3 regions of the Rhizobium sp. 01N48 genome follow, and region 2 is predicted to be linked to each of the others. Evidence: predicted binding sites of a transcription regulator. Region 2 holds the regulator's gene; each other region holds the start of a gene.
What was found. The regulator PhoB, encoded in region 2, activates phosphate uptake and scavenging genes when phosphate is short. The targets are predictions, from matches to a motif close to TGTCATNNANCTGTCAT.

Region 1: AC1DOG_RS11305 (inorganic diphosphatase) is a predicted target of PhoB. The motif match lies at 7,498-7,514, and genes of this name have one in related genera.
Region 3: AC1DOG_RS14810 (DUF47 family protein) is a predicted target of PhoB. The motif match lies at 3,919-3,935, and genes of this name have one in related genera.

Annotation. Positions count from the first base shown of each region.
Region 1 is NZ_JBFTQT010000004.1:418,967-429,375, reverse strand. It holds gene AC1DOG_RS11355 (NADH-quinone oxidoreductase subunit D) at 1-933, opposite strand, end outside; gene AC1DOG_RS11350 (NADH-quinone oxidoreductase subunit C) at 1,006-1,608, opposite strand; gene AC1DOG_RS11345 (NuoB/complex I 20 kDa subunit family protein) at 1,624-2,208, opposite strand; gene AC1DOG_RS11340 (NADH-quinone oxidoreductase subunit A) at 2,199-2,564, opposite strand; tRNA gene AC1DOG_RS11335 (tRNA-Asp) at 3,650-3,726, opposite strand; tRNA gene AC1DOG_RS11330 (tRNA-Asp) at 3,779-3,855, opposite strand; tRNA gene AC1DOG_RS11325 (tRNA-Val) at 4,270-4,345, shown strand; gene AC1DOG_RS11320 (class I SAM-dependent methyltransferase) at 4,476-5,081, shown strand; gene AC1DOG_RS11315 (DUF3833 family protein) at 5,171-5,677, shown strand; gene AC1DOG_RS11310 (aldo/keto reductase) at 5,778-6,764, shown strand; gene AC1DOG_RS11305 (inorganic diphosphatase) at 6,840-7,442, opposite strand; gene AC1DOG_RS11300 (DMT family transporter) at 7,572-8,474, opposite strand; FMN riboswitch at 8,563-8,712, opposite strand; gene hupB (DNA-binding protein HupB) at 8,835-9,110, opposite strand; gene lon (endopeptidase La) at 9,316-10,409, opposite strand, start outside.
Region 2 is NZ_JBFTQT010000003.1:396,324-406,732, forward strand. It holds gene AC1DOG_RS08355 (2'-deoxycytidine 5'-triphosphate deaminase) at 1-195, opposite strand, end outside; SAM riboswitch at 269-347, shown strand; gene AC1DOG_RS08360 (O-succinylhomoserine sulfhydrylase) at 392-1,576, shown strand; gene apaG (Co2+/Mg2+ efflux protein ApaG) at 1,784-2,176, shown strand; gene AC1DOG_RS08370 (Hsp33 family molecular chaperone) at 2,238-3,233, opposite strand; gene argF (ornithine carbamoyltransferase) at 3,326-4,243, opposite strand; gene AC1DOG_RS08380 (aspartate aminotransferase family protein) at 4,291-5,487, opposite strand; gene AC1DOG_RS08385 (GcrA family cell cycle regulator) at 5,915-6,460, shown strand; gene phoB (phosphate regulon transcriptional regulator PhoB) at 6,543-7,226, opposite strand; gene phoU (phosphate signaling complex protein PhoU) at 7,263-7,976, opposite strand; gene pstB (phosphate ABC transporter ATP-binding protein PstB) at 8,020-8,835, opposite strand; gene pstA (phosphate ABC transporter permease PstA) at 8,850-10,172, opposite strand; gene pstC (phosphate ABC transporter permease subunit PstC) at 10,169-10,409, opposite strand, start outside.
Region 3 is NZ_JBFTQT010000007.1:21,349-31,757, reverse strand. It holds gene AC1DOG_RS14835 (valine--tRNA ligase) at 1-377, opposite strand, end outside; gene AC1DOG_RS14830 (PopZ family protein) at 498-1,436, opposite strand; gene AC1DOG_RS14825 (protein-L-isoaspartate O-methyltransferase family protein) at 1,659-2,321, opposite strand; tRNA gene AC1DOG_RS14820 (tRNA-Cys) at 3,041-3,114, shown strand; gene AC1DOG_RS14815 (BA14K family protein) at 3,273-3,731, opposite strand; gene AC1DOG_RS14810 (DUF47 family protein) at 3,959-4,600, shown strand; gene AC1DOG_RS14805 (inorganic phosphate transporter) at 4,600-5,604, shown strand; gene AC1DOG_RS14800 (hypothetical protein) at 5,615-5,908, opposite strand; tRNA gene AC1DOG_RS14795 (tRNA-Asn) at 6,017-6,091, shown strand; gene AC1DOG_RS14790 (hypothetical protein) at 6,242-6,424, opposite strand; gene AC1DOG_RS14785 (MFS transporter) at 6,534-7,757, opposite strand; gene AC1DOG_RS14780 (hypothetical protein) at 7,921-8,355, opposite strand; gene AC1DOG_RS14775 (alpha/beta hydrolase) at 8,477-9,067, opposite strand; gene AC1DOG_RS14770 (hypothetical protein) at 9,077-9,277, opposite strand; gene AC1DOG_RS14765 (cryptochrome/photolyase family protein) at 9,583-10,409, shown strand, end outside.

The sequences.
Region 1 (10,409 bases), on a different contig from region 2:
CAGCGCTTCCATCGAGCGCTTCATCTCGCCACGCTTCGGCGGCACGACCTTGCCGTCGATCGAGGAGACCGGGCCTACCTTGGCATCGCCGAGCAGGCGGTTGACGCACTGCTTCATGATGCGGACGGACTGGCGCATTTCGATCATGCGGATCAGATAGCGATCGTAGCAGTCGCCGTTCTTGCCGATGGCGATGTCGAATTCGAGATCGTTGTAGCACTCGTAGGGCTGCGAGCGGCGCAGGTCCCAGGCAGCGCCCGAACCGCGAACCATGACGCCCGAGAAGCCCCAGGACCATGCGTCTTCCAGCGAGACGACGCCGATATCGACGTTACGCTGCTTGAAGATGCGGTTGTCGGTCAGAAGGCCTTCGATATCGTCTAGAACCTTGAGGAATGGATCGCACCACTTGCCGATATCCTCTACCAGTTCCTGCGGGATATCCTGGTGGACGCCACCCGGACGGAAATAGGCCGAGTGCATACGGGCGCCACAGGCGCGCTCGTAAAACACCATCAGCTTTTCGCGCTCTTCAAAGCCCCAGACCGGCGGCGTCATCGCGCCGACGTCCATTGCCTGCGTCGTCACGTTCATGATGTGCGACAAGATTCGGCCAATTTCGGAGTAGAGAACACGAATGAGCTGACCGCGAATCGGAATTTCCAGCTTCAGCATCTTTTCGACGGCGAGCGCGAAAGCATGCTCCTGGTTCATCGGCGCGACATAGTCGAGACGATCGAAATAAGGAACGGCCTGAAGATAGGTCTTCGATTCGATCAGCTTCTCGGTGCCGCGGTGCAGGAGGCCGATATGCGGATCGACGCGCTCGATGATTTCGCCATCAAGCTCAAGCACCAGACGCAGAACGCCGTGCGCGGATGGATGCTCCGGTCCGAAGTTGATCGTAAAGTTGCGAACGTTATGTTCAGTCATAGCGACGCGCTCCGCGCTGGCAATTGGCATGAGACGGCGAACGGAGAGGCTTCAAGACAGTCGAGCCTCATCTCAATTCGCAGCCTTCTCGTCTCCCGGAAGTACGTAATCGGTGCCTTCCCACGGGGACGTGAAATCGAAATTGCGGAATTCCTGCTTCAGTTCGACGGGCTCGTAGACAACGCGCTTGGCGGCATCGTCATAACGTACCTCGACATAACCTGTCGTCGGGAAATCCTTGCGCAGCGGGTGGCCTTCGAAGCCATAGTCCGTCAGCAGACGGCGCAGGTCGGCATGGCCGGAGAACGGAATGCCGTACATGTCCCAGGCTTCACGCTCGAACCACTCGGCACCCATATAGACCGACGTCGCCGACGGAACGGATACGCCATCGGCAACGGCAAGCTTGACGCGGATGCGCAGGTTCTGCTTTGGCGACAGGAGGTGGTAGACGACATCGAAACGCTTTTCGCGCTGCGGCCAGTCGACGCCGCAAATGTCGATCATGCTGACGAAGCCGCAACGCGGATCGTCGCGCAGGAACGTCAGCAGCGCGACAATCGTTTCCGGCGTCGTGGTTACGTTCAATTCGCCATAGCTGATCGATGCATCGACAATCAGATCGCCACGCATCTCGCGGAGATACGACGACAGTTCGCTCAAGGCTTCACTCATGACAGTCCTCCGCCCTTAGCGCTCAATCGTTCCGGTGCGCCGTATCTTCTTCTGCAGAAGCAAGACCCCGTAGAGCAGCGCTTCTGCCGTGGGGGGACAGCCCGGCACGTAGATATCGACAGGAACAACACGATCGCAGCCACGCACGACCGAGTAGGAATAGTGATAGTAGCCACCGCCGTTTGCGCAGGAGCCCATCGAAATGACGTAACGCGGCTCCGGCATCTGGTCATAGACCTTGCGGAGCGCCGGCGCCATCTTGTTGGTCAGCGTACCAGCGACGATCATGACATCAGACTGGCGCGGCGAAGCGCGCGGAGCAACACCAAAGCGCTCCATATCGTACCGCGGACCGGAAACCTGCATCAGGCCTTCGACGGCGCAGCAGGCCAGGCCGAACTGCATCCACATCAGCGAGCCGGTGCGGGCCCAGGTGATCAGATCGCGAGTGGACGTGACCAGAAAGCCCTTGTCGGCCAACTCGTCATTGATCTCACCGAAGAAAGCACTGTCGCTGCCAACAGGCTTGCCCGTTGCAGGGTCGATGATGCCTTTCGGATGCGGCGCGACGAGCGCCTTGTCGCTTGGGGCTACTCCCATTCCAGGGCTCCCTTTTTCCACTCATAAATAAAGCCGATGGTCAGCACGAGAAGGAAGACCATCATGGACCAGAAGCCGAACCAGCCGATCGCGCCGAAAGAAACGGCCCACGGGAACAGAAAGGCGACTTCGAGGTCGAAGATGATGAAGAGAATCGACACCAGATAGAAGCGGATATCGAATTTCATGCGGGCGTCGTCGAACGCGTTGAAGCCGCATTCGAAAGCCGAAAGCTTTTCAGCATCAGGCGCCTTGTAGGCAACGGCGAACGGCGCAATGAGCAGCGACAAGCCGATTACAAGGGCGATGGCAATGAAAATGGCGATCGGAATATAGGAACTGAGAAGTCCAGTCATCAGGTTCATCCCTGCTTGCCGCCTGCGCCGGGAGGCGCGGCCTGAGCATTTGCCCGGCAAGCGAACGTGCGTTGCAACAAGCCGTGGTTAGCGCAGCCACAGCCAATGCGCAAGAGTTTTAGCGTGTCAATTCCAATTGCACACGTGCGACATTATTAGCCACGCACATTGTTTTTGCGACAAATCAACGCACGGCGCGCGATCTTGCATGCCAGCCAAGCATTTATTGCATGACTGAGGGGCTTTTATGAGTGAAAAACGAAGGATTTGGCGAGGCCCGGCCACGAACTCACGCCGCCGAACAGCCTGAAAACTAAGGCATATCCACTGAGCGCCCTCAATCGGCGCGCGGAAGGAAGCCAGAACCGTCCCATCCCTATCTATCTGATATGCAATCATCATTTCCGTTCAAAAGCCGCACGGAACGCGCGAAGCACTTCTCTTGAGCGCAGGGCGGCGGGGCAAAATCGGTGATTTTGCGGCAGCTGGGCGCGCGTTTCCGCATCGTGAGGCAGTGAAATGCGGATGAGCCGGAGGATCGGCTGCGATTCGATAGCAAAGCTGCGCCAATCGGGTCGCTATGTCGCAGGCCCAACGGCTAAATAAAGGGCATTTCGGCCAGTCGATAATGCCTGCCTCCGCGTCACCGAGCAGGCCGCGCAGGGTGATAAGGCGGGTGTGCGACGAGCGCTTCAGACACACTCCTGAGACCCGCGATTCCGGACATGCGCAAACGCTACTTAAAGCCAGGAGTTGAGCGGTAGCGCCTCACCGATCAAGACCATTCCGACATCTATTTATCGGCAAGCAGCGGATTGAGTGCGACAGGGATAAACCGCTTTATCCGCATCCGAAGACGCATCAGGTCGAGCCGGACATCGGGAGACATTGGAAGGGCATCTGAGGCGGCTATTGGCGGGCCACGCAGCGCCGCCTACCCTCTTGGCAGCACTAGCGCCACGCAAAGGCATGGAGATGCGCACCAGACCAAAAGAGTGCAAGGCGCGGCACGCAGCCGATGGGCCGAAAGGGGCGCAAGCGCACCTTGTGGGTGATGTATATTATGGAGACATTCTGGAAGAGAATGGCGCGAGTGACGGGGCTCGAACCCGCGACCTCCGGCGTGACAGGCCGGCACTCTAACCGACTGAGCTACACCCGCGCATTTTCAGACTGCGTTGTTCCGGACTGTGCTTTTCAGCACTTACATGAAATGGCGCGAGTGACGGGGCTCGAACCCGCGACCTCCGGCGTGACAGGCCGGCACTCTAACCGACTGAGCTACACCCGCATTCATTTCAAGCAATCCGGATGCTTTCGCGTCCGTGTCAAAGCAGCTTGCCGCTTCGATGAGCGGCTAACTACGGGGTTCGCATTTGAGTGTCAAGCAGGTTTGGAGACAAAACGATGACAGCCTGCGATTTGTTTGTGGGTGAATGAAATCAGATCGAAAATCGCCTGCATATAAGAACCGTTTCCGGCGCTGCCGCTCCAAATATCCGCTAGCGAACGATCCTATCACGAGCTCCCCTTGGCCCTCCCCTCGTCGATTTTTCTTTTCCACAGACGGAATTACCGAGAAACCGGGGCATTGGCGGAGGCCGATCGAAAAAAATCAAAAAATCTTCACAAACGCTCTTGCGGTTTGTCCGCGATCCGCATAGATCACGGCCATCGACGCGGCGGACATGATCCGCACCGCGGAGGGCGATTAGCTCAGTTGGTAGAGCGCCTCGTTTACACCGAGGATGTCGGGAGTTCGAGTCTCTCATCGCCCACCATTTTCTCTCCCCTTTATGTGATTGATCGACCGGCAGCTTTGATTTTGCTGCGGTTGCTAATCCCGTTTCCGGCGATTAGGTTCCGGCCAAATCGAACGGCACCTCATGTGCTTCAGGCGGAGATAGAATCATGAAAACACGCGAAGATCGCCAGGCACAGCGGGCAGCCATGCCGCGCGCACAGCTCAGCGCCCACCACATGGAAAACGCGCGCCTGCTGCCCGATCGTGGCGAATTGCTCTATCGTATTCCCAATGGCGGCGTCGGCGTCGAGATCGGCGCGGCTTTCGGGGAGTACACGGCGGAGATTCTCGAAAAGAATCGCCCGGCTCAGCTTTATCTCATCGATCCCTGGAGCATGGACCGCTACAGCTCCGGCCTCGACCAGATCCATACGCAGTTCGGCAAGCAGATCGAAAGCGGGCAACTGCACCTGATGCAGGGCACATCGTTGGAAAAGCTCGCCGAGTTCGAGGACGATTTTCTCGACTGGGCCTATATCGACACGGATCACTCGTTCGAACTGACCTGGCAGGAGCTTTTGCTCTGCGACCGCAAGGTCAAGCGGACCGGCCGCATCGCTGGTCATGACTTCTGCACCGGCAATACGGTGAAGCCGATCGTCTATGGCGTCGTCGAGGCCGTCACCAAGTTCTGCAAGGATTATGGCTGGCAGTTCGAATTCCTGACCGTCGAATCGCATGCGCACTTCTCCTTCTGCCTGAAGCGGCTCTGAGTCGCCCGGCGATCGTCGGCATTGATCCGTTCCCCTCGCGCAGGCGTAAGCGCTGACAGGCCGATTTACGGCCAGCGAAGGGATCGATCATGCGCAACGCGCCTCTTCTTGCCGTCCTCCTCACTCTGGCGAGCCTGCCCGCAACCGGTGCCGCGGCTCGCGACTTTCGACTGGAGGACTTCTTTGCCGGAAAGAGCATTGCTGTTGGCCGTTTCCAGGCGATCAACGGCGTTGACCGCAGCTTCAAGGTCAGGCTGACCGGTCGCTGGAACGGCAAAATCCTGACCCTTAGGGAGGATTTCGCCTATGCCGATGGTGAGCGCGATCGGAAGACCTGGCGCTTCACCAAGACGGCGCCGAGCGCCTATACGGGAACCCGGGAGGACGTCGTTGGAAAGGCGATGGTCAAGATCGACGGCAATGTGGCGCGGTACAGCTATCTGGTCGATATCGATCCAAGCGCCAAAGAGAATATCGTGAGGTTCCACGACACTTTGCGGCTGATGCCTGATGGAACATTGCTCAACACCGCGTGGGTCAGCAAGTTCGGATTTCCGGTGGCCAAGGTGCGGGTCGACTTTACCCGGCAGCGGTAGCGACAGGCGCCGCACGCTGCCCTATCTGTTCCTCTGGGCGCTTGTCGCCGCTGTTGTCGGCTGCTAGTGCCGTGGTCGACGATCACGAGGAGGATTTTTCATGAAGCAGCATTCTTTCGGCCACCTGCCCCATACGGTGAGCAATATCGGTTTTGGCGCATGGCAGATCGGCGGCGCCTGGGGCGATGTCAGCGAGGCTGATGGACGCGCAGCACTCAATGCGGCGCTCGATGCCGGCATCACCTTCATCGACACCGCCGACGTCTATGGCGACGGCCGTTCGGAAAAGATCATCGCCGATGTGCTCGAGAGCCGTGGCGGCGAGCGGCCGATGGTCGCGACCAAGGCCGGCCGGCGGCTCAATCCGCATGTGGCGGATGGTTACACCAAGGCCAATCTCGAGGGCTTCATCGACCGCAGCCTGAAGAACCTCAAGGTCGACAGCCTCGACCTCGTGCAGCTGCACTGCCCGCCGACGGAGGTGCTTTATCGCCCTGAGGTGTTCGAGGGACTGAACGAGCTGCAGAAGGCCGGCAAGATTCGCGGCTATGGCGTCAGCGTCGAGAAGGTCGAGGAAGCGCTGAAGGCGATCGAGTTCCCCGGCGTGGTCAGCATCCAGATCATCTACAACATGTTCCGCCAGCGCCCGAGCCATCTGTTCTTCCAGGAGGCGCGGCAGAAGAACATTGCCGTTATCGCCCGCGTGCCGCTGGCAAGCGGTCTGCTCTCCGGCAAGATCAGCCGCGAGACGACTTTCGCGAGCGACGACCATCGCAACTTCAATCGCCACGGCGAAGCATTCGATGTCGGCGAGACCTTCGCGGGGGTTCCTTTTGAAGTCGGCCTGCAGGCGGTGGAAGAGGTTCGCAAGCTGGTTCCCGAGGGCGCCACGATGGCGGCGTTCGCGCTGCGCTGGATCCTGATGAGCGACGCCGTCACGGTGGTCATTCCCGGCGCCCGCAATGCAGAGCAGGCGAAGGCCAATGCTGCGGCCGCCAGCCTGGCGCCGCTGACGCATGAGGTGATGGCCGCAAGCCACGAGATTTACGACCGGCTGATCGCGCCGCATGTGCATCAGCGCTGGTAACAGCTGTAACTATTTCACCAAACAGAAATGGCCGGGCATCGACCCGGCCATTTCCTTATCTGGGCTTTGCCCGGATTACTTCTTTTCAGCGTAAGCCTTGATGGCGGCGGCGACTTCGCCCTGTGCCTTCTCGGCGTTTTCGAAGCCGTTCAGTTCGACAACCTTGCGCTTGGCCGGCAGCTGCTTGTAGACACGGAAGAAGGCCTGCAGGCGCTCCTGCTCGATCTCGGGAAGATCAGAGATTTCCTTGATCTTGTCGTAGCTCGGATCGATGTCGCTGGCCGGAACGGCAACGACCTTGTCGTCCTGCTCACCGCCGTCGATCATCTTCAGCATGCCGATGGCACGAACCTTAATGATGGCGCCCGGAACGACCGGCTCGCGGGTGTAGACCAGCGCATCGAGCGGATCGCCGTCACCACCGAGCGAGCTGGTGATCGAGCCGTAGTTGGCCGGGTAGATGACCGGCATCGACTGGAAGCGGTCCACGACGATGTGGCCGGTCTTGGCGTCGATTTCGTACTTGGTGAAGCTTCCCTGCGGAATTTCGATCGCCGTGAAGAACTCCTTGCTGTCGTCCTTCGGCTGCGGATAGTCGAGATAGGAAACGTAGTCGGAAGCGGCGGCGACGCCGGCCGTGAAGAGAACGGCAGCGGCCGCGGAAATAATGGTCTTCATAAGAGATACCCCCAATTGGCATTGCGAAGAAACGCCCTTCGCCTATGGGGTTTGCATTACAGCGATGTGACATATGCCGGGCGCTCGGGATCATCCACATGACAATCGCGTGAGCGCCCGAAGCAGCGCTTATGCGGTTCCGCGCTCGCGCTTCATCTCGTGGCGCATGAGGAACAGCGAGGCGCAGAGGATCAGGGCGGCGCCGAGCCACAAATAGCCAGCCGGCGCATAGCCGAAGACCAGCCAGCCGGCGAGAACGTTGAGCGGCAGCTTCAGATCGTCGAAGGGCTGGACATAGGCGGCATCGGCGGCGCTGTAGGCGAGCGTCAGAAGATACTGGGCGATCGCCGTCAGCAGGCCAGCCGCGACGAGCAGCATCAACACCGTGCCTGTTGGCATCGCAAAGCCTGCCGCAAAGGCGAGACCGCCGTTGACGGGCGTGAGGAGCACGAGCAGCCACACGGTGATCGTCTCCGGCTTCTCGATCCCCGTCAGGCTCTTGGTGATCAGCGACGAGGCGCCCCAGAGCAGTGCCGACAGGATCGGCAACAGTGCCGCCCAGCTGAAACTGTCCGACCAGGGCTGCAGGATGATCATGGCGCCGGCGAAGCCACAGGCCGTGGCGCCCCAGCGCACCGCCCCTACCCTTTCACCGAGGAACAGGCGGGCGCCGAGGATGATGAAGAAGGGCGAGGTCATCACCAGCGCGATCGCCTGCCAGATCGGCACGCTTGCAAGCCCCGCGACCCAGGTCTGGACGCCGAGGGCGGCCAGCACGACGCGAACGATGTGGCGCCAGGGGTATTGGGTGCGCATTGCGCCAAGGCCGGTCTTCCACAGGAAGGGCAGCGAGAAGACGAGCGCGAAGGCATATTGCCAGAAGGCCACTGAGGCCGACGGAAAGGCCAGGGTCATCGTCAGCCATTGGGTGACGACGTTGAGAACGGCAAAGGCGATGCCGGCAAGCACCATCCAGCTTGCGCCGGCGAGTGCACGCGATGCTGATATGGAAATCGGGGTAGTCTGATTCATGTCATTCATCCGAACAAAAGGACCAACATAAATCAGGACGCATGAACGCGGGTGCCGACGCGGCGGACGACCCGCCCCGCGATACCCTGCTCATTCTCTTTCATCCGGACTATGACCGTCGGCTCCGGAATTCAACCGGATCTGCTGACCCTTCTCACCTGAGGTGAAAAGGCGCTCGCGGGCTCAAGCTTGCGCTCTTACCGCCGGTGGGGAATTGCACCCCGCCCTGAGAATGATCCATGCGTAGTTGAAAGCCGCGATCGCGGCAAGTCTCGCAAATGCGAAAAGGGTCCGGCTTTCGCCGAACCCTTCGAATACTTGTGCTGCCGGTCTCGTTGCCCGGCTGCCAAGCAAATCCAATCAGCCGTTGACGGCTTCCTTCAGGCCCTTGCCGGGCGTGAACTTCGGCACGTTGCGTGCCGGAATGTCGACTTCAGCGCCGGTCGACGGATTGCGGCCCTTGGTGGCAGCGCGATGGGAAACGGTGAAGCTACCGAAACCAGCGAGGCGAACGTCGCCCTTGCCCTTGAGTTCAGCCTGGACAACTTCGAAAACAGCGTCGACGGCCGAAGCGGCATCGGTCTTCGAGAGTCCTGCCTTTTCGGCAACTGCGGACACGAGTTCATTCTTGTTCATGTTTCCACCCCTTTCAAATGGTTCGAAACGACTCAAATCTATAGCCGGGCACGGAATATGGTGCATCAGGCCCGCCGCACCCCAAAGAGCCTGCAAATAAAGGAAAAGCAAGCGTCTCCGTACGGTTTTCACAAAAAAAGGCTGGCAAAAATGCCAGCCTTTTCAGGGTTTTTAAGCAATAGGGCACGAATGTGGCAAACAAGGCTCAATGAGCGATGGAAGTGCCGCTTTCGTCGTGCCCTTCGACCGTTGCGATAACAGGCGTTTCCACCGTGCCATCCCACTCGATCGCCTCCGGTCTGCGGACCAGAGCATGCTTGATCACCTCGCCCATACGGGACACTGGGATGATCTCCATGTTGTTCTTCACGTTATCCGGGATCTCCGCCAAGTCCTTGGCGTTTTCTTCCGGGATCAGAACAGTCTTGATGCCGCCGCGCAGTGCGGCGAGCAGCTTTTCCTTCAATCCGCCGATCGGCAGGACGCGACCACGAAGCGTGATTTCGCCCGTCATCGCCACGTCCTTGCGAACAGGGATACCGGTCATGATCGAGACGATCGCGGTTGCCATGCCGACGCCGGCCGATGGGCCGTCCTTCGGCGTCGCACCTTCCGGCACGTGGACGTGAATGTCCGACTTGTCGAAGCGCGGCGGCTCGATGCCGAAATCGACAGCGCGCGAGCGGACGTAGGACGCCGCCGCAGAAATCGATTCCTTCATCACGTCCTTCAGGTTGCCGGTGACGGTCATGCGACCCTTGCCCGGCATCATGACGCCTTCGATCGTCAGCAACTCACCACCAACCTCGGTCCAGGCCAGACCGGTGACGACACCGACCTGATCCTCGCCCTCGGCTTCGCCGTGACGGAAGCGCGGAACACCCAGATAGTCCGAAATGTTCTCGGCGGTAACCGCGACCGATTTCGTCTTACCCTTGATGATCTCGGTGACCGCCTTGCGGGCGAGCTTCATCAGTTCACGCTCGAACGAACGGACACCGGCTTCGCGTGTGTACTGCTGGCTGATCGCCATCAGGGCATCGTCCGAAACCGAGAATTCGTTCGGCTGCAGAGCGTGTTCCTTGATGGCCTTTGGCAGCAGGTGCCGCTTGGCGATCTCGCGCTTTTCGTCCTCGGTGTAGCCGGCGATACGGATGACTTCCATGCGGTCCATCAAGGGCGCAGGGATGTTCAGCGTGTTCGCCGTCGTGATGAACATCACGTCCGACAGATCGTATTCGACCTCAAGGTAGTGGTCCATGAAGGTCGAGTTCTGTGCCGGATCCAGCACTTCGAGCA
Region 2 (10,409 bases):
CTTGTCGGAGACGAGACTGTTCGGACCCGGCATGAAGCTGGCGCGGACGCGGAATGCCTTGGCGCCGAGACGCAGATCAAGGCTCGCCGGCTGGATCTGGTCGCTATCGAGCTCGCGCTCCGCGACGAGGCGTCCCGTCTCGAACAACGCCGCAATCGCGCGGTCTGCCAATATTCCTGTTTCGCGAGCCATCATGCCCCATCCATAATTTGCCGCAGACAAAACCAAAATCGAGGAATTGACGCAAGCGCGCAACAGCAGTATTGCAGCTTTATCCCGTGGTGATTTGGCCGGTCGGCTTGCAGCCACGTTAAACAAGTGGCTAAATAGACCGGGTTGAAACCGGTCTGCATTTGCGGCCGGTTTTTTTGTGTTTGAAAGTGGTGATGGCATGAGCAAGACTTGGCGCCCGGCAACCCAACTGGTCCACGGCGGAACGCTGCGCTCGCAGTATGGCGAGACATCCGAGGCGATCTACCTGACGCAGGGCTTCGTCTACGACAGCGCGGAAGCCGCCGAGGCGCGCTTCAAGGGCGAGACCGAGGGCTATATCTATGCCCGCTACGGCAGCCCGACCAACGACATGTTCGAAAAGCGCATGTGCGCGATGGAAGGTGCGGAAGAAGCCCGCGCCACCGCATCGGGCATGGCAGCCGTTGCCGCCGCCATCCTCTGCCAGGTGAAGGCCGGTGACCATATCGTCGCCGCCCGCGCGCTCTTCGGTTCCTGCCGTTGGGTGGTCGAGACGCTGGCGCCGAAATACGGCATCGAATGCACGCTGGTCGACGGCCGCTATCTGGAGAACTGGGAAAAGGCGATCCGCCCGAACACCAAGGTGTTCTTCCTGGAAAGCCCGACCAACCCGACGCTGGAAGTGGTCGATATCGCCGGCGTTGCCAAGCTCGCCAACCAGATCGGCGCCAAGGTCGTTGTCGACAACGTCTTTGCGACGCCGATCTTCCAGAAGCCGCTGGAACTCGGCGCCCATATCGTCGTCTATTCCGCGACCAAGCATATCGACGGCCAGGGCCGCAGCCTGGGTGGCGTGATCCTCTCGGATACCGAGTGGGTCAACGAGCATCTGCAGGACTATTATCGCCATACCGGTCCGGCCATGTCGCCGTTCACGGCCTGGACCCTGCTCAAGGGTCTCGAGACGCTGCCGCTTCGCGTCAAGCAGCAGACCGAGAACGCCGGCAAGATCGCCGACTTCCTGGCCGGGCAGAAGCAGGTGGCCAAGGTGATCTATCCCGGCCGCAAGGACCATCCGCAGGCCGATATTGTCGCCAAGCAGATGAAGGGCGGCTCGACGCTGGTGGCGATCGAGCTCAAGGGCGGCAAGGAAGCGGCGTTCGCGCTGCAGAACGCGCTTGAGATCGTCAAGATCTCCAACAATCTCGGCGACGCGAAGAGCCTGATCACGCATCCGGCCACGACCACGCACAAGAACCTGACGGACGAGGCCCGCGCCGAACTCGGCATTTCTCCGGGCACCGTGCGCCTGTCCGCCGGCATCGAGGATACCGACGACCTGATCGAGGATTTCGCGCAGGCGCTATCCAAGATCAAGGCCTGATCAAGAATAGCCGGCCGGGTCGATGTGATCCGGTCGGCATTTAAACGCGCATTCTTGAAATTTACTCGCGCTGAGCGGGAATGGCATTAGTCTTAACGCGCGAATTTTTCGCGCTTACAGCCAATTGATTGCGGATTCCGGCCTGGTTTATTGACCTGCCGCACCTCTTATAAGATACCAGTAAGGTATTCTTATTATGGTGTAGGCATGTACCGCGCCCTGACACGAGATATTGAAGTGGTGGTCGAGCCCTTTTACCTGGAGGAGCAATCCGACCCGGACGACGACCGCTATGTGTGGGGCTACCGCATCGTCATCAGCAACAATTCAGACCTCACTGTACGCCTCGTCAACCGCTATTGGAACATCACCGACCAAAACGGCGTCGTCGATGAAGTGAGCGGCGCCGGCGTCGTCGGCGAGCAGCCGACGCTCAGCCCTGGCGACACATACGAATACTCATCGGGCTGCCCGCTCGATACGCCATCGGGCCTGATGTTCGGCCACTACCAGATGGAAACCGACAAAGGCGAGGTCTTCCAGGTGGAAATCCCCGCCTTCTCGCTTGATTCACCGGGCCTGCTCAGAGTCCTGAACTAACCTTTTTGTTGCATGCCGCTGCCGCAAAGCCGCTGCACACTTTTGCGCGACATGCCTCAGGTCATTCAGCCGCCTGCGCGAGTTCTTCGGCCTCGAAACGATAGGTCGTCGAGCAGAATTCGCAGGTGACCGCGATCTTGCCCTCTTCCTGGCTCGCCTCGATCTCCTCGGCGGAGAAGCCCTTGAGCACGCCCTTGATCTTCTCGCGCGAGCAGGAGCAGCGGTCGAACACTTCGCGCGGCTCGTAAACGCGCACGCCGCGCTCGTGGAACAGCCGGAACAGCAGGCGCTCGACGCCGACCTGCGGATCCGTCAGCTCGTCGGCGTCGATGGTTTCCACCAGCGAGCGCGCTTCGGCCCAGGCATCGTCTTCCGCATGCTTGATGGTACCTTCGTCGCCATCGCCGCCATGCAGGTCGGCCTGGCGCATGCGCTCGGGCGCTTCCGGCAGGAACTGGGCAACGAGGCCCCCTGCCCGCCAGCGATGACGCGACTTGCCTTGCTCGTCGCGGTCTAACAGTTCGGCGGCGGCGAGGCGCACGCGCGTCGGGATCTGTTCCGACTGACGGAAGTAGGTGCCGGCGATATCCTCCAGCGTGGCGCCGTCGAGCGCGACGATGCCCTGGTAAGGCTGGCTGAACTTGCCCTGGTCGATGGTAAACGCCAGCATGCCCTTGCCGAGCAGCTGCTCTGGCTCTGCGCGGCCGGCGGCGACCGCCTCGTCCAGAAGCGTCTGGTCGAAGCGGGCATAGGCACGCACGTTCTCGGGCGTCGAGAAATCGGCCACAAGCAGATCGACCGGGCCGTCGCTCTTGGTCTGCACGGTGAACTTGCCTTCGAACTTCAGCGACGTGCCAAGCAGCACCGTCAGCGCGATGACTTCGGCCAGCAGACGGGCGACGGGTGCGGGATAGTTGTGGCGATCGAGGATCGCATCCAGCATCGGGCCGAGCTGGACGGCGCGACCGCGCACATCCAGGCCTTCCACCTGAAACGGAACGACATGATCATCACCGGCGAAATCGAATTCGCCAAGGGTGGCTGCAGCTTCTGCCATGGTCTTCTCCTAGTCTGAGGGCAGTGGACGAGCCCGTCCATCCGCCAGCGCGGCCACGGGCCTGTCCGGCCCGATGTGGCCTCCAGTATGGTTCAGATCGCGCCCAGGCACCAAGCAAGAATCGACTTCTGCGCATGAAGACGGTTTTCCGCTTCATCGAAGACCACGGATTGCGGGCCGTCGATCACTTCGTCGGTAACTTCCTCACCACGATGGGCCGGCAGGCAATGCATGAACAATGCATCCTTGTCGGCCTGTGCCATCAAAGCCGAATTGACCTGATAAGGCTGGAAGACGTTGTGACCCCGGGCCCGATGTTCCTGATTCATGGAGACCCAGGTATCGGTCACCACGCAATCGGCGCCGGCGACCGCACGGTCTGCATCATGGCTCAGCATGATCTCGGCGCCCTCATTGCGGGCCCAGTTCAGATAGTGATCCTTCGGCTCGGAACCAAGAGGTACCGCCATGTTCATGCGATAGCCGAAACGGGCAGCCCCTTCGACCAGCGAATGCAGCACGTTGTTGCCATCGCCCATCCAGGCGATCGTCTTGCCCTTGATCGGGCCGCGATGCTCTTCGAAGGTCATGATATCGGCCATGATCTGGCAGGGATGGGTATCATCCGTCAGCGCGTTGATGACGGGAACGGTCGCATGTTCGGCGAGCTCCAGCATGCGGGCGTGATCGGTGGTGCGGATCATGATAGCGTCGACATAGCGCGACAGGACCTTCGCGGTGTCGCCAATCGTTTCGGCGCGGCCGAGCTGCATTTCGGTGCCGGAGAGGAACAGCGTTTCGCCGCCGAGCTGGCGCATGCCGACGTCGAAGGAGACGCGGGTACGCGTCGAGGGCTTTTCGAAGATCATCGCCAGCATCTTGCCTGCCAGCGGCTTGTCGCCCTGGCCAGCCTTGAAGGCCTGCTTGCGGGTCTTGGCGTCGTCCATGATGACCCTGAGGTCGGAAGAGGTTACCGCGGAGAGATCGAGAAAGTGTTTTGGGGAAGCCATCTGTCTTTAACCTGTTGCGCCCGCCATCCGGCCGGGCATCCATCCATTCAAGCCGTCTTCTTTGCCTTGGCGCGCACGCTCTCGGCGGCGCGCTCCAGGCGCGCGAGGCCTTCGCGGGCTTCGTCAGCGGTGACGACGAGCGGGGGCAACAAACGGATGACATTGTCGCCGGCCGGAATGGCCAGCAGGTTGGCAGCGCGGATGGCCTGCAACAGCTCAGTTGACGGAACAGCCGCCTTGACGCCGAGCATCAGGCCTTCGCCGCGGATATCCTCGATCACATCAGGGAAACGATCCTTCAGCGATGCAAGGCCCTGACGGAAGACTAGCGCGACGTCGTTGACGTGGCGCAGGAAGCCTTCCTCGAGGATGACATCGAGCACGGCATTGCCGACGGCCATGGCGAGCGGGTTGCCGCCGTAGGTCGAGCCATGGGTGCCGGCCTTCATGCCGGAGGCCGCTTCGGCCGTTGCCAGGCATGCGCCGAGCGGGAAACCACCGCCGATGCCCTTGGCGACCGCCATGATATCGGGCGTCACGCCGGACCATTCATGCGCGAAGAGCTTGCCGGTGCGGCCGACGCCGGACTGAACCTCATCGAGGATCAGAAGCAGGCCGTTTTCGTCGCAGAGCTGGCGCAGCGCCTTCATGAATTCCGTGGTCGCCGGGCGGATACCACCCTCACCCTGTACCGGCTCGATCAGGATACCGGCCGTGGCATCGGTGATCGCGGCACGGACGGCTTCGATATCGCCGAAGGGAACCTGGTCGAAACCGGGCGTCTTGGGGCCGAAGCCTTCGAGATACTTTTCCTGGCCACCGGCGGCAATCGTTGCCAGCGTGCGGCCGTGGAAGGCGCCTTCGAAGGTGATGATGTGGAAGCGCTCGGGATGGCCCTTCGAATACTGGTAGCGGCGCGCGGTCTTGATCGCGCATTCCAGCGCTTCGGCGCCGGAATTGGTGAAGAACACCTTATCCGCGAAGGTTGCATCGGTCAGCCGCTTGGCAAAGCGCTCCTGGCCGGGGATTTCGTAAATGTTGGAGAGGTGCCAAACCTTCTCGGCCTGATCCTTCAGCGCGCCGACGACGTGCGGATGGCTATGGCCGACGGAGGTCACGGCAACGCCCGCGCCGAAATCGAGATATCGCTCGCCAGTTTCGGTGATCAGCCACACGCCCTCTCCTCGCTCGAACCGCAGCGGGGCACGAGAGTAGGTATCATAAAGCGGCGCGGCTTCAGCCATGGCGCGATCTCCTGTCATTCGCTCAACAAAGGCCCGGACTCCGGCTAAAAAGCGGGTGCCCGGAAATGAAAAATGCCGCCTTTCGGCGGCGAGGGGCACTATTGTCTTTTCGCAGTGCGATGTCAACAAAACTGAGCTTTTGCCGCATGCGTCAAGCAAGCATCGGGGCGCCGGCGAGCTATCAACAGCTAATGTTGCAGAAATGACTCTACCACCCAGCAAGTTGGGGAAAACCGAGAAATCGATTCGCCGCGATTCAACCGACTCTTGTCACGGAGTCGCCCTCACTCTAGGTTAAAACTCAATTACTAGACTGCATGCGGCGGAACTAGTCACCAAAATCGAGCAAGCGTTTCTTGGTCCGGACACGTCCGTGCCATGGGTGAAGGATTCTGCCTACACCAACGCAATAAGGCGGAGACAGGGCATGAACTGGACAGACGAGCGCGTTGAAAGACTGAAGAAGCTTTGGGCCGAAGGCTTGAGCGCCAGCCAGATTGCGGCACAACTTGGCGGTGTAAGCCGCAACGCCGTCATCGGCAAGGTCCACCGCCTGAACCTGCCTGGCCGCGCCAAGGCCGGCGGCACGACGACCGCGACCAGAGCGCCGAAGCGCCCGGCGGTTTCGACCCCGCGCGCTGCCAGCAACTTCAATTCCGCACGCATCTCGCCAAGCCGCGCCGTTGCCCGCCCGCAGGGCGCAGTGGCTCTCAAGGAAGAGATGGACATCGATGCGATCGAGGAAGTCCGCTACCGTCCGGCTTCCAACGTTGTCGTTCCGATCTCGCGCCGCCTCGGCCTTACGGAACTGACCGAGCGTACGTGCAAGTGGCCGGTCGGCGATCCGCTGACTGACGATTTCCACTTCTGCGGCTGCGAGTCCCCTGACAACTCGCCATACTGCACCTACCACCAGCGCATGGCCTACCAGCCGGTCAACGAGCGCCGCAAGGCAGCCAACCGGGTCGCATGACCCGGAAAGCCGGATAAGGAACACAAGAAAACGGGCCCTCGCGGGGCCCGTTTTTCGTTGGATCGGATGGAATGGAAGCGCCTTACGCTTCCATGGAATAGCCGGCGCCGCGAACCGTGCGGATGACATCCTGCATGTTGGAGAAGTTGAGCGCCTTGCGCAGGCGGCCGACGTGCACATCGACGGTGCGTTCGTCGACATAGATGTCATGGCCCCAGACGCCATCGAGCAGCTGCGAGCGGGAGAAGACGCGGCCCGGCGACGACATCAGGAATTCCAGCAGGCGGAATTCGGTCGGTCCGAGGCGGACTTCGCGGCTCTTGCGGTGAACGCGGTGGGTTTCGCGATCGAGCTCGATATCGCCGCACTTCAGCAGCGAGGAGAGCACTTCGGGCTTGGCGCGGCGCAGCATCGCCTTGACGCGGGCAACGAGCTCAGGCGTCGAAAACGGCTTGACGACATAATCGTCGGCGCCGGTCGACAGGCCGCGAACGCGTTCGCTTTCCTCGCCACGGGCGGTCAGCATGATGATCGGCAGGCGCTCCGTCTCGGGGCGCATGCGCAGGCGACGGCAGAGCTCGATGCCGGATACGCCGGGCAGCATCCAATCGAGGATCAAAAGATCAGGCGTGCGTTCCTGCAGCCGGATCTCGGCCTCGTCACCGCGAAGGATGGTATCGACTTCGAAGCCTTCGGCCTCAAGGTTATAGCGAAGAAGCACGCTCAGTGCTTCTTCGTCTTCAACGACTGCTACTCTTGGGATCATTCGTCTCGGTCTCCTGGGGGCGTGGGTCCGGAACGCTTATTCCGTGACCGCGCCGACGGTGTTGGCGGTGTCGTCCTTCGGACGCTCGCCTTCCGGCTGGGCGCCGGTAGCCATGTAGTAGATGGTCTCTGCGATGTTGGTGGCGTGGTCGCCGATGCGCTCGATGTTCTTGGCGCAGAAGAGAAGGTGCGTGCAGCTGGTGATGTTGCGCGGATCTTCCATCATGTAGGTCAGCATCTCGCGGAACAGCGAGGTGTACATCGCGTCGATTTCCTCGTCGCGTTCGCGGATCGACTTGGCACGATCGGCAACGCGGCTGGTGTAGACGTCGAGAACTTCCTTGAGCTGGACGAGCGCCAGTTCGGAGAGATGCTCGAGACCGCGGGCGAGCTTGCGCGGAACGCCCGTGCTCTGAACCGCGATGACGCGCTTGGCGGTGTTCTTGCCAAGATCGCCGACGCGCTCGAGATCGGCCGCGATGCGGATCGAGCCCATGATTTCGCGAAGGTCGGCGGCCATCGGCTGGCGGCGGGCGATGGTGATGATCGCCTTTTCGCCAATCTCGCGCTCGGCGTGATCGAGGATCACGTCGTCGGAGATGACCTTCTGGGCGAGCGAAGTGTCGCCGTTGACGAGCGCGCGAACGGCGTCGCCGACCATCTGTTCCGCGAGGCCGCCCATTTCGGAGATGCGGCGCGTCAGGAACTTGAGATCATCGTCATAGGCGGAATAGATATGTGTCGATGCCATGGGGCTTATCCTTGAATGTCCTGAGGTTTACCGGTTTCGGAGATCAACCGAAGCGGCCCATGATGTAATCCTGGGTGCGCGGATCATCCGGGTTGGTGAACATCTTGTCGGTATCGTTCTCCTCGACGAGGTTGCCGAGGTGGAACATGGCGGTGCGCTGCGAAACGCGGGCTGCCTGCTGCATCGAGTGCGTGACGATGACGATCGTGTAGGCTTCGCGCAGCTCGTGGATGAGCTCCTCGACCTTGGCGGTCGCGATCGGGTCAAGCGCCGAGCAGGGCTCGTCCATCAGGATGACTTCGGGGCTGACGGCAATCGCGCGGGCGATGCACAGACGCTGCTGCTGACCACCCGAGAGGCCGGTGCCGCCTTCATGCACGCGGTCCTTGACCTCGTTCCACAGGCCGGCGCGCTGCAGGCTCTGCTCGACGATGACGTCCATGTCGGCCTTCGCCTTGGCGAGACCGTGGATGCGCGGGCCGTAGGCGACGTTTTCGTAGATCGACTTCGGGAACGGGTTCGGCTTCTGGAACACCATGCCGACGCGGGCGCGCAGTTCGACGACGTCGATATCCGGATCGTAGATATCATCGCCATCAAGCGTGATCTTGCCGGTAACGCGGCAGTTGTCGATCGTGTCGTTCATGCGGTTCAGGCTGCGCAGGAAGGTGGACTTGCCGCAGCCCGATGGACCGATGAGAGCCGTCACGGTGTTTTCGCGGATGTTCAGCTTCACGTCGAAAAGCGCACGCTTCTCGCCGTAGTAAACCGAGACGTCCTGGCCGATCATTTTATACGGAATGGTATTCATCTTCTGGTCTAGCGCCTTCTCAACTGCTGCTTCCGTCAACATGTTCATGATGTTTACTCCGTTTACCAGCGGCGCTCAAAGCGACGACGCAAGAGAATGGCTCCGAGGTTCATGACGATCAGGAACAGGAGCAGGACGATGATGGCGCCGGACGTGCGCTCGACAAAGGCGCGTTCGGCTTCGTTTGCCCACATGTAAACCTGCACCGGCAGAGCCGTGGAGGGATCCATCGGGGTGGCAGGCGCATTGGCAACGAAGGCGACCATGCCGATCAGGAGCAACGGCGCGGTTTCACCGAGCGCGTGCGCCAGACCGATGATGGTGCCGGTCAGGATGCCAGGCATTGCCAGCGGCAGGACGTGGTGGAACACCATCTGCATCTTCGAAGCGCCGAGGCCGAGAGCGGCTGCGCGGATCGAAGGGGGCACGGCGCGCAGGGCTGCGCGGGTGGCGATGATGATGGTCGGCAGCGTCATCAGCGTCAGCACCAGACCGCCGACCAGCGACGCGGAGCGCGGCAGGCCTGCGAAGTTGATGAAGACGGCGAGACCGAGCAGACCGTAGACGATCGAGGGAACGGCCGCGAGGTTGTTGATGTTGACCTCGATCAGGTCGGTCAGCTTGTTCTTCGGCGCGAACTCTTCGAGATAGATCGAAGCGGCGACACCGATCGGCAGCGACAGGGCAAGAACGATCAGCATCAGGTAAAGCGAGCCGATGAGGGCGACGCCGAGACCTGCGGCTTCCGGACGGCTGGAGTTGCCGTTGACGAAGAGGCCGGTGTTGAACTCCTTGTGGAGCGTGCCGCTGGCGGCCATCTGCTGCATCCAGCCGACCTGGCGGTCGTTGACCTTGCGGTTCTTCTCGTCAACCGTCAGGTCGATCTGGCCCTTGTTGGCCGAGTCGACGTTGGCGTCGGCGAGAAGCGTGACGTTGACCGTCTTGCCGATGAGCGACGGGTCGGCGACGACCATGTCGCGAAGCACGATCGGTGCACCCTTGGAGATCATCGCGGTGGCATCACGCGTTTCCGGACGGCTCTCAGCATTGATGCCGAGCGTCTTGACCATGGCGTCGCGGATGAGCACCGGATAGTTGGCGGCGATCAGCACCGACGGGTCGGTGGCGCGCTTGTTGTTGGGGTCGAGCACCTTTTCGGAGAACTCGATCGGCAGGGTGATCGAGGTCTGCGCGAAGGCCGTGTAGCCCTGACGGATAACCGTCGTGAGCAGGATGGCCAGGAAGATCAGACCGAAGGAGATGGCAGCGATGCCATAGGCCTGGAAGCGGCGTTCGGCGGCGTAGCGACGCTTGATGCCGATGTCGCGGCGGGCCGGCGCCTTGGAGACGACGACGCCCTGTCCGGAGGAAACAACGTCCGTCATTCGTACTGCTCCCGGTATTTGCGCACAATGAAGAGCGCGTAGATGTTAAGGCAAAGCGTGATGAAGAACAGCGTGATGCCAAGCGCGAAGGCAACCAGCGTCTGCGGCGAGGTGAACTCAAGGTCACCCGTCAGCTGGTTGACGATCTTGACCGTCACCGTCGTCATCGGCTCGAATGGGTTGATCTGAATGCGGGCTGCAACACCGGCCGCAAGCACGACGATCATGGTCTCGCCG
Region 3 (10,409 bases), on a different contig from region 2:
CCGCCCGACTCGTTCTTCCACTCCCAGACCTTTTCGATGAAGGCTTCGCGGCCCATGTCGCGGCGGCCCGGAAGCTGCTGTTCCATCAGCTTGCGCTCGACGACCATCTGCGTGGCGATGCCGGCATGGTCCATGCCCGGCTGCCACAGCACGTCCTTGCCGCGCATGCGCTCGAAGCGGACCATGATGTCCTGCAGCGTGTTGTTCAGCGCATGGCCCATGTGCAGCGAACCCGTCACATTCGGCGGCGGGATCACGATGGTGAAGCTTTCAGCGCCCGGCTTGGCGTTGGCGCCCGCGCGGAAAGCGTCCGCCTCGTCCCATTTCGCGGCGATCTTCGGTTCAACGGCTGCGGAATCGTAGGTCTTTTCGAGCATTTTTGGACCAAATCTGGAGGTTTTCTGGATGCGGGTTGTAAATAGGATGCCCGCCAGCAAGTCAATAAAAAAGCCGCCCCGGTGACCGGAGCGGCTCTTTGTAAAAAGCGACGGATCCGATCAGCGGCGCGGGCCGCGCGCCACGCGCTCGATCTCTTCGCGCACGAGGCGCTCGACCAGGGTCGGCAGGTTGTCGTCGAGCCAGTCGCGCAGCATCGGGCGCAGCATGTCTTCGGCGATCTCGTCCAGCGAGCGGCGCTCGGCGCCATCGATGGCGGCGGCCAGTTCCTCGAAGGAGCGGGCGATCTGCAGGCCGGCATCCTGCGACAGCAGCGACTGCTGGGTCTCTTCCATCAGGCTCGGCAGAAGGCGATCCGAGAGCGGCGCGGAGACCGGCTCGGCGTAGAGCGGCTGTGCTGCAGCCATTGGCGAGGCGGCCATGGGCGGAGCGATGGCAACCTGCTCCTGAACCGGCGCTGCAGCGGGCCGAGCGGTTTCAAACTCTGCGACCGGCTGCTGAGGCGGCATCTCGAACGCCACTGCGGCTGGCTCTTCGACAGGCACGGGCTCGGGCGCATGCTGAGGCGCCGGGGCGGCGTGGTGGATCACCGAATGCTCCTCGACTGCCTGCTGCGGCTGCGCTTCCATGACGGGAGCCGGTGCGACAGGCGCCGGCTGCTGGCGGAACTCGAGGGGCGGTTCGCGCTGCGGCTGCAGCGTGTTGCGCTCGGAGGCGGCGCGAACGCGGGCGGCGACATCGGCGAGCGACATGGCGGCGCGCGGTGCTTCCTGCGCGGGCGCCGAGCCTGCGGAATTGGCGGCTACGAAGCGCGGATCGGTCTGCTGCGGTGCGGGATCGGGGAATTCCACGCCGGCATAGGCCTGATCAACAGTCAGATGAATGTCGGAGCCGTGGTCGTCTTCATCATCACCGTAAACAGGCGGCAGCGATGCGGAGAGTGCCCTGCCCGCGCCCGGCTCATTGCTTTCGATGATCTGGCGGATCGACGCCAGGATTTCTTCCATGGACGGTTCACGCGCTACGCTTGGCTGAGCCATATCTATCCCCGTTATTCTCAAACAACGACCGGATTGCGAGGTGTCGGCATCCGAATCACCCAGACTGTAGGATAGCCGATCGGGGAAAAAAATCATCGCGAATCAAATGACTGCCGCTTTGCACAGTTTTCTCAAAGGTCAATGACTGCTTCGACGGTTCGCCTGAAACAGAAACGGGCGCCAGTGGCGCCCGCATCGTAAACAACCCATGTCGCGTGTCGCTTAGAACACGAATTCGCGTGCCTTGGCGAAACCCGGCAGCGGCTTGACGGAAGCGTTGAAGAAGACGTTTTCGGAGACCGCGCCGCGCTCGCTGACGAACACCGTCGCGCGCGCCGAGCCGCCATATCCCTTGATGGTGACAAGGCGACCGCCTTCACGCAGCTGCGAGAACAGCGAAGCCGGAACTTCCTCCACCGCGCCGTTGACGAAGATCAGGTCGTAGGGCGCGCCCTTGGCGCTGCCGGCTTCAAGCGATCCCGTTACGACGGAGACGTTGGCATAATCGGCAAGGTTTGCCGTTGCTTCAGCGGCAAGCGCTTCGTCTTCTTCGAGAGCGACGACCGAACCGGCGAGCTTGGAGAACAGTGCAGAAACATAACCCGTGCCGCAGCCGACATCGAGAACGACGTCATCCTTGGTCACGGCTGCAAGCTGCAGCAGCTTGGCGAGCGGCGACGGCTGCATCAGGAAACGCGCCGGCTTGCCGGCTGCGGCCGGACAGATTTCGACGTCGGTGTCGATGTAGGAGATCGCCTTGGACTTTTCCGGGACGAAAGCCTCACGCGGCACGGCAAGGAAAGCGGCCTGAACGGAATGAGAGGTGACATCCGTGGTGCGGATCTGGTTGTCGACCATGTTGGCGCGTGCCGTCTCGAAATTCATAGTGTCCTCTCGCCCAATGAAAAGCGCTTATTGCTCACCCGTGTCTTAATCGCAGGGGAACCGGCTTTCAAGGCTTCCTTAGCGACTGCAGCAAGATTTCGGACGGCGAACCCAATCCCTCAATGACTCAAGAACAATCCATGGAAACGTTCATGAGATTGTGATAATATTGCAACCGGAGGAATAAGGAGGAGAAGACCATGTCAGTCATAGCTGAATATTTCTCGCTGTTCGACTTTTTCATCGTCGCCGCGCTGATCGCGATCATGTGCTGCGGGTTGCTCGGAAAAGAGACAAGCTGAGATTTGGAGATCGCCTCCCGCAACCACGACGTTCAGGTGGTCGTCAGCTTTATTAGCGATGACTTGAACCACTAAGAACGAAGCCAGCGGGGTATCATGGCGAAGTCAGCTCTCTTGGGCGGTCTCTTTATCGGAGGCCTGCTTGCAATTGTCGTGATGATACCGCTCGTGCATGCCAGTGTGCCTGGTGTAGCGACCAATGGCGTATCGCCGCTCGTTTCCTTGCAGCGCGGCAACTGACAGAAGCCAACCGCGTCAAAACGGGCATTGGTGCCCATTCTTGGATGGCCGTTCGTCGGGTGATGTCCCATACCTCACTTTGGCGCCTGAAATCCCCCAGGATTTTGAACAACCCCCTTGCGCTTGTTTTCTATTCATTCTAAATGCCGCCCACGCTTTCGAAAGTAAGCGTCGTGAGGCCTCGTGGCGGAGTGGTGACGCAGAGGACTGCAAATCCTTGCACCCCGGTTCAATTCCGGGCGAGGCCTCCAAATTCTCACCGAAAAATGATGTGCTCATATGTGACGCTCTAGCCGTGCACGGCCGATGCGCGCTCGCACGTCCAAACCCGCGCGCTCAGCACTAAAAAACCTGACCGCTATCTAGCGATCAGGTTCATCATTGTCGTCCAATCTTCGACTTAGCTCCATTACGGGCCTACGCATTGACGGCGGGGGCCGTAGTTGGGCTGGTAGGTGTTGTCTGAGGCGCGATAGGAGCGGTAGCGGCTGTAGCAATAGTCCACATGCGAACCGCCGGAACGATAGCGAGGCTGAGCCGCGAGTGCGCCGCCGATAATGGCGCCTGCGGCCAGGCCACCGATGATAGCGCCGGTGTTGTCGCTATGACGGCGATAATAGCGGTCGTCGTAGCGGTTGTAGTCGCGGCGATAGTGGTCACGACCACGATCGCTGTAGCGATAGCGATCACGGTTGCCGTTACAATTACGATACGGGCCGCATCGATCCCAATTGCGGCGGTTCACGTCCGCAGGGTTCGCTCCCAAGATAGAGTCATATTGCTTTCCCCTGACGTCGAACGCGCTGGCTGGAGATATGCCTCCCAGACATGTCATCAACGCCACGGCGATAATGGCCAGTTTCTTCATTTCAGACCTCACAATCCACAGAGATGCTTTGTTCGTTGTCTCATGGCGGGATAACGCGCATTCCGGCAACTCGTTCCAATCGTTTGGTTTTGCTCAGAATTTGTCAGCGAATACGGCGATTTCGTGAGGGTTAACCCTGCGCGCCCGAATGACCGCCCGGCACTTTCTTTGGTCTGGTCGCTGCTTTATGACAGTTTTATGACAATACCCTTTCATGGATGGATACTATGCTGAGCTGGTTTCGGAAACTCATGCCACGGGAAGACCGGTTCTTCGATCTCTTCGCGCAGCACGCGAAAACAGTCGTGGGTGCGGCCGAAGCGCTGAATGAACTGCTTTCCGGAAACGACACCGAAAAGCACTGCGCCCGCATCGTCACGCTTGAGAATGAAGCTGACGATATCACCCGCGATGTGCTGCTCGCCGTTCGCCGCAGCTTCATCACGCCGTTCGATCGGGTCGACATCAAGGACCTCATCCAGTCGATGGATGACGCGATCGACATGATGCACAAGACGGTCAAGACCATCCGCCTGTTCGAGCAGAAGAGTTTCGATCCCGTGATGCAGGAGATGGGTAAGACGATCGTCGAGGCCGCGCATATGATCGCCGAGGCCATTCCGCTGCTCGATCGAATCAACGCCAACGCCCCTCGCCTGACGGCGATCGCCGAGGCGGTAACGCGGATCGAGGGACGGTCGGACGAATTGCACGATCAGGGGCTGAAGGACCTTTTCCACAAGCACGGCGCCACCAACCCGATGGCCTATATCATCGGCAGCGAGATCTACGGCGAGCTCGAAAAGGTCGTCGACCGCTTCGAGGACGTCGCCAACGAGATCAGCGGCATCGTGATCGAGAACGTCTGATGGACGCCACCCTTGCCTTCCCGCTGCTTGTCGGGCTGATCGCGGTCGCGCTGTTCTTCGACTTCCTGAACGGCCTGCATGATGCGGCGAACTCGATCGCAACGATCGTTTCGACGCGCGTTCTGAGGCCGCAGTTCGCCGTTGCCTGGGCGGCCTTCTTCAATTTCATCGCCTTCCTGTTCTTCGGGCTGCATGTCGCCGAGACGCTGGGGACCGGGATCATCGATCCGGCCATCGTCTCGCCCATGGTGATCTTCGCGGCGCTCATGGGCGCGATTATCTGGAATATCGTCACCTGGGTGTTCGGCATACCGTCGAGTTCGTCGCATGCGCTGGTCGGCGGGCTGGTCGGCGCTGGGCTCGCCAAGGTCGGCTTCAGCTCGATCGTGTGGAGCGGTCTCTTGAAGACCGCAGGCGCGATCGTCATGTCGCCGATGATCGGCTTCCTCCTGGCGCTGTTCCTGGTTCTGATCGTCTCATGGCTCTTCGTGCGGCAGACGCCGTTCGCGGTCGACCGCACCTTCCGCATCATGCAGTTCGTCTCGGCGTCGCTTTATTCGCTCGGACACGGCGGTAATGATGCACAGAAGACCATGGGGATCATCGCCATCCTGCTTTATTCGCAGGGCTATCTCGGCGGCAGCTTCCATGTGCCGCTGTGGGTGGTGCTCTCCTGCCAGTCGGCGATGGCGCTGGGCACGCTGTTCGGCGGCTGGCGCATCGTGCATACGATGGGATCGAAGATCACCCGGCTGAACCCGATGCAGGGCTTTTGCGCGGAGACCGGCGGCGCGCTGACGCTGTTCGGCGCCACTTGGCTCGGCATCCCCGTCTCGACCACACACACCATCACCGGCGCGATCATCGGCGTCGGCGCGGCGCGGCGGGTGTCTGCCGTGCGCTGGGGACTTGCAGGCAATATCGTCGTCGCCTGGGTAGTGACGCTGCCGGCCGCCGCATTGATTGCGGCAGCCTTCTACTGGATCGCCGGTCTCTTCGCCTGAGCGATTGATATCAGGAGGCGGAATTCCGCCTCCTGTGCCACCAAACCGAAAATCGTCGTCTCATTCGCCGCGCGACATGCAGGTCGTGCGACAGCACCAGCACGCCGAGGGGAATCATCCAGAAGCCGAGAATCGGAAGAAAGCCCAGACATCCGCCAAAAATCAGCAGTCCGCCGATCAAAAGCCTTGCTATGCGCGACTTCGGCAGCGGAATGCGGGTCGGCCCCATGACGATGTGGCCGGTGGTGTGATCGATGCCAAAGCGTTTGGCGGTGTTTTTCGGGGTCTCGGTCATCCACAGCATGTGGGGATAACCTGAATGATTGCAAGGAGATGTCATTTTTTTGAAAAAACCGCTTGGCAAATCGAGCAAGCATTTGTATTAGCCCACTCACACCGCGGCGAGCGGTGATCCCTGGTAGCTCAGCGGTAGAGCATTCGACTGTTAATCGACAGGTCGCCGGTTCGAATCCGGCCCGGGGAGCCAGTTTCTAAAAGGTCTGCGTTGAAAAATGCAGGCCTTTTTCTTTTCCGAAATCAAAGCGATAGGTTTAGCACCGAGGTTCTCTCGGCGGCGGTGCGATTGTTTCATCCCCGTGGGCGATCGAGCCACGGGGATAAAGACGAAGCGGCGATATCAATAGCCGCAGGAGCGTCCTTCGTTCGGCCTGAAGCCATCGGAGCAGGCGCGGTTCATGGAATCGCCAGGCACATAGCCGGATGCCGACCCCGCGGAGGTCGGGTAGCCCGCACACCCTGCGGTGAGCGCCGAAAGGCCGATCAGCGCGATCGCGGCCACGACGTTTGAAATTCGCTTCATATGCACCTCTCCTCGAAACTGTCTCTGCTATTAAGCTAGCGCGCATCCGCCAAACGCCACGTAAATTTCTTGGGTCACGATTGGCGAATGCTTGTCGCGGTTTGGCACCCTACCCTTGCAGCGTGTCGACCTTGCGAAGATCCGGGAACAGCCGCGTCCACAGAAGCACCACGACGATGGTTCCAACCCCGCCGATAACGCCGGCGGCGACGGGACCCATCATGCCGGCCAGCATGCCCGATTCAAATTCGCCAAGCTGGTTCGAAGTGCCGATGAAGAGCGAGTTGACGGCGTTCACACGTCCGCGCATCGAATCCGGGGTCAGGAGCTGAACCAGCGAGCTGCGCACCACGACGCTGACCGTATCGGCAGCCCCCACCACCAGCAGCGCGATGATGGACAGCGCGATATTCGTCGATACGGCAAAGATGATCGTCGCGACGCCGAACACGGCGACCGCCGCGAGCATCTTCGCCCCGACCTTGCTGGTCAGCGAGCGTCTTGCCAGAACGATCGACATAGTGAGCGCGCCGACGGCCGGGGCCGCGCGCAGCATGCCCAGTCCCCAAGGGCCGGCATGCAGGATATCGCTGGCGAACATCGGCAGCAGTGCCGTGGCGCCGCCCAGCAGAACGGCAAACAGGTCGAGCGAGATCGTGCCGAGCATCACGGGCTTGCTCTTGATGAAAGAAACGCCGGCGAAGACCGAGGCGAGCGTGACCGGTTCGCGTTTGCTCGGCGTCCATTCCATGCGGATCGAGATGACGTTGACGCTTGCAACGGCAAACAGGACGGCGGCCACGGCGAAGGGGGCGACGGCATCGACGCCATAAAGCAGGCCACCCAGCGACGGGCCGACGATCAGCGCCGTCTGCATCATCGAGGTCGAGGTCGCCACCGCGCGCTGGAGCAGCGAGGGCGGCATGATGCTGGGGAGAAGTGCTGCCATCGTCGGACGCTCGAAGGCGACGGTCGCGCCCATGATCGTCACCGCCGTCAGGATGCCCGCCGGCGTCAGCCAGTTCTGCCAGGTGGCGACGGCAAGTGCGGCCGACACGGTGGCGAGGATCAGTTGGCAGATCAGGCCGATGCGCCTTCGGTCGAAACGATCGGCGACGTGGCCGACCACGAAGGTCAGAACCACCATCGGCAGGAACTGGCAGAGTCCAACCATGGCCAACGCAAAGGCGCTATGGGTCTGATCGTAGATCATCCAGCCCATGGCGATGGCGACGCACTGAAAGGAGAGAGAGGAAAAGACGCGGGAAGCCGCGAAATTGAGATAGCCGGGATGGCGCAGAACGCTATCCTGGTGAAGTGCTGATGCATCCATGAGAAGACTGTCCGGCCCGCTGCCGACAGCGCGCCTCTGGGGGTTGTTGCTGCAACCGTTTCCGCCCGGACAGTCGTGCTTGTCAATGGCATCGGGGCCGCTTTCCGTTCGGCCCCGCTAAAACACGTGATCGTGACCGCCGACAGCCGTCAGCTCAAAGACGTTATCTCTTCTTCTTGGTCGAACGCACCTTGACCGGCGCCGGCGGCGGGATCAGTTCGGCGTCGGCGTAGCAATATCCGGCGACCCAGCCGTCGCTGGCGAAGAGCTTGGAATCACCCTCGGCGTGCCACTGGCAGGTCAGCGAGTTGGGGTCCCATGCGGTGACGGTCACGTCATAGACGCCCTTGCCGGCGAAGGTGGTCTTGGGATTGCCCGTCAGACGCCAGCCCTCGGCCGGCTGCATCGTCCATGACACCCTCTGGCCCTTGCGGGCCTTCTGCTTGATGCCGAATTCGGGGGTCTGGCAGCGGTTGGTGGCGGGATCGCAGTTCATTTTCGCCGTCGACATCTGCGTCGGCGTATTTGTCACCACCGTCTGGCAACTGCTGAGCGTAAACGCCACGAGTGTCATGGCCAAGGCAACTTCATACCACATATCCGGCCTCCCATCCGTCACATGCTATCGATGAAGACCACATTACAGCATTACGACAGGCTCGGCTCTTCACCGTTCGGGGGATATGGGCGCCGACGATTACATCGAACGGCAATGGCGATCAGCCAAGCGAGGTGTGCGACGCGTGTTCCGGTACGTATCGCCGCGGCGCCTTCGCCTTCTCCCTGAGATTGTCGAATAGCGCATAGCCGCCAGTCCAGCGACCGAAGCCGCTGGCGATATTGATGTGGCCCGCAAGGCCGATGTTCCTGAGCTCGGTCTTCCACAGACGCGCGTAGAGCGTCAGGCGGTCGAGCTCCATGTAATGGTCGTTCAGGCTGCCGACGGTGATGCTGGGGAACGGCAGCGCCCTTGTGGGCATCGGCCCGAAACGGATAGCGGCATCCGGGTGTCGCCGTTCCGTGGGGCGCAGATCGCAAGGGGCGACAAGGAGCGCGCCCTTGATGCGGCGCGCCGATGGCCGGTCGGCGAACTTCGCCGTCAGCAGGCAGCCGAGACTATGGGCGACAATATAGGCCTCGCCGTGCTCGATGAGCGCCTCTTCGAGCCGGTCGGCCCAGCGATCGACCAAGGGATCGTCCCAGTCATCCTGCTCCACCAGAACGCTGTCGGGGTGGTCGCGGAGCCAGTATCGCTGCCAGTGGCCCTGGTCGGAGCCGTTGAGCCCGGGAATGATCAGTGTCGCTGTCATCGCCCTCTCCTAGAAATCGGAATAGCGCGGGCTGTGCATGAGCGCAGAGATTTCGTCCGTCATCTGCATGATGCGCTCGCGCAGATCAGCGCCCGTTCCATCCTCGATGTCCTCACTACCAAAGCAGTATCGTGCCTCGTGCAGCTCTAGCCTCGCTTCCAGCTGGTCGCGGATGGTGCAAAGGCGATCGAAATGCCTGATGATACTCATCGTCGTCTCTCCTGTGCGACCGCATTCTCCGGCCGCCATCTGATGAGAGCAGTATTCTCTATCTTTTTAGTGGATTAAAGGAATGAGCATCCCTGCATGCGCGAACGAGGGAAAAAATCGGCATGCCGATCTCGCCTGAGGGCGACGATCAACCCGCCAGGCGACCCGCGACGCGCGCAACCACCGATGCTGTCGGATAATTTACCGATGTGCCGTGTTAAATCTTTATGCAGGCTGAAACTTTTGATCCACACTCCCCGTAGCTTCGTAACAGAAGCAACACAGGAACAAGGGGATCACATTCATTGTCCGACGATGCCGCAAAGCCGCTTATCCTCTGGTTTCGCAAGGATCTTCGCCTCGACGACAATCATGCGCTGCATGCTGCCTGCCGCACCGGACGCCCGATCATTCCTCTCTATATCCGCGAGCCCTCCTCCTCCGGCACCGGGCCTCTGGGCGGCGCGCAAGAGTGGTGGCTGCATCATTCGCTGATGTCGCTCACCGCATCGATCGAAGCGCTTGGCGGCTCGCTCAATCTTGTGAGCGGCGATGCGCTCGATGTGCTCGTCGACCTGATCAAGAAGACGGGTGCGGACACCGTCATGTGGAACCGCCGCTACGATCCGCCGGGCATCGCCATCGATACGCGCATCAAGCGGGAGCTCGAGCAGCAGGGCCTCGATGCGCAGAGCTTCGCCGGCCAGTTGCTGCATGAGCCGTCGCGGCTGAAGACAGGCGGCGGGACGCCCTACCGCGTCTATACGCCGTTCTGGCGGGCGCTTGAGGGTGCAGGCGAGCCGTCTCACCCCGTCGATGCGCCGAAGAAGATCAAATTCGCGACGGAGCTTCCCGCAAGCGAGGCGCTGAAATCCTGGAAGCTCCTGCCGACCAAGCCGGACTGGGCCAAGGATTTCGCCGAGGTCTGGACTGCCGGCGAAGAGGCGGCGCGCGAGCGGCTTGCCGATTTTCTCGATCAGAGCCTCGAGGGCTACAAGGCCGACCGTGATTTTCCGGCCAAGCAATCGACCTCGATGATGTCCCCCTATCTGGCGCTGGGCGTGATCTCGCCTGCCCGCATTTGGGAGGAGACGCGTGGACTGGATGTGCCGGCTGACGATCTCGTTCATTT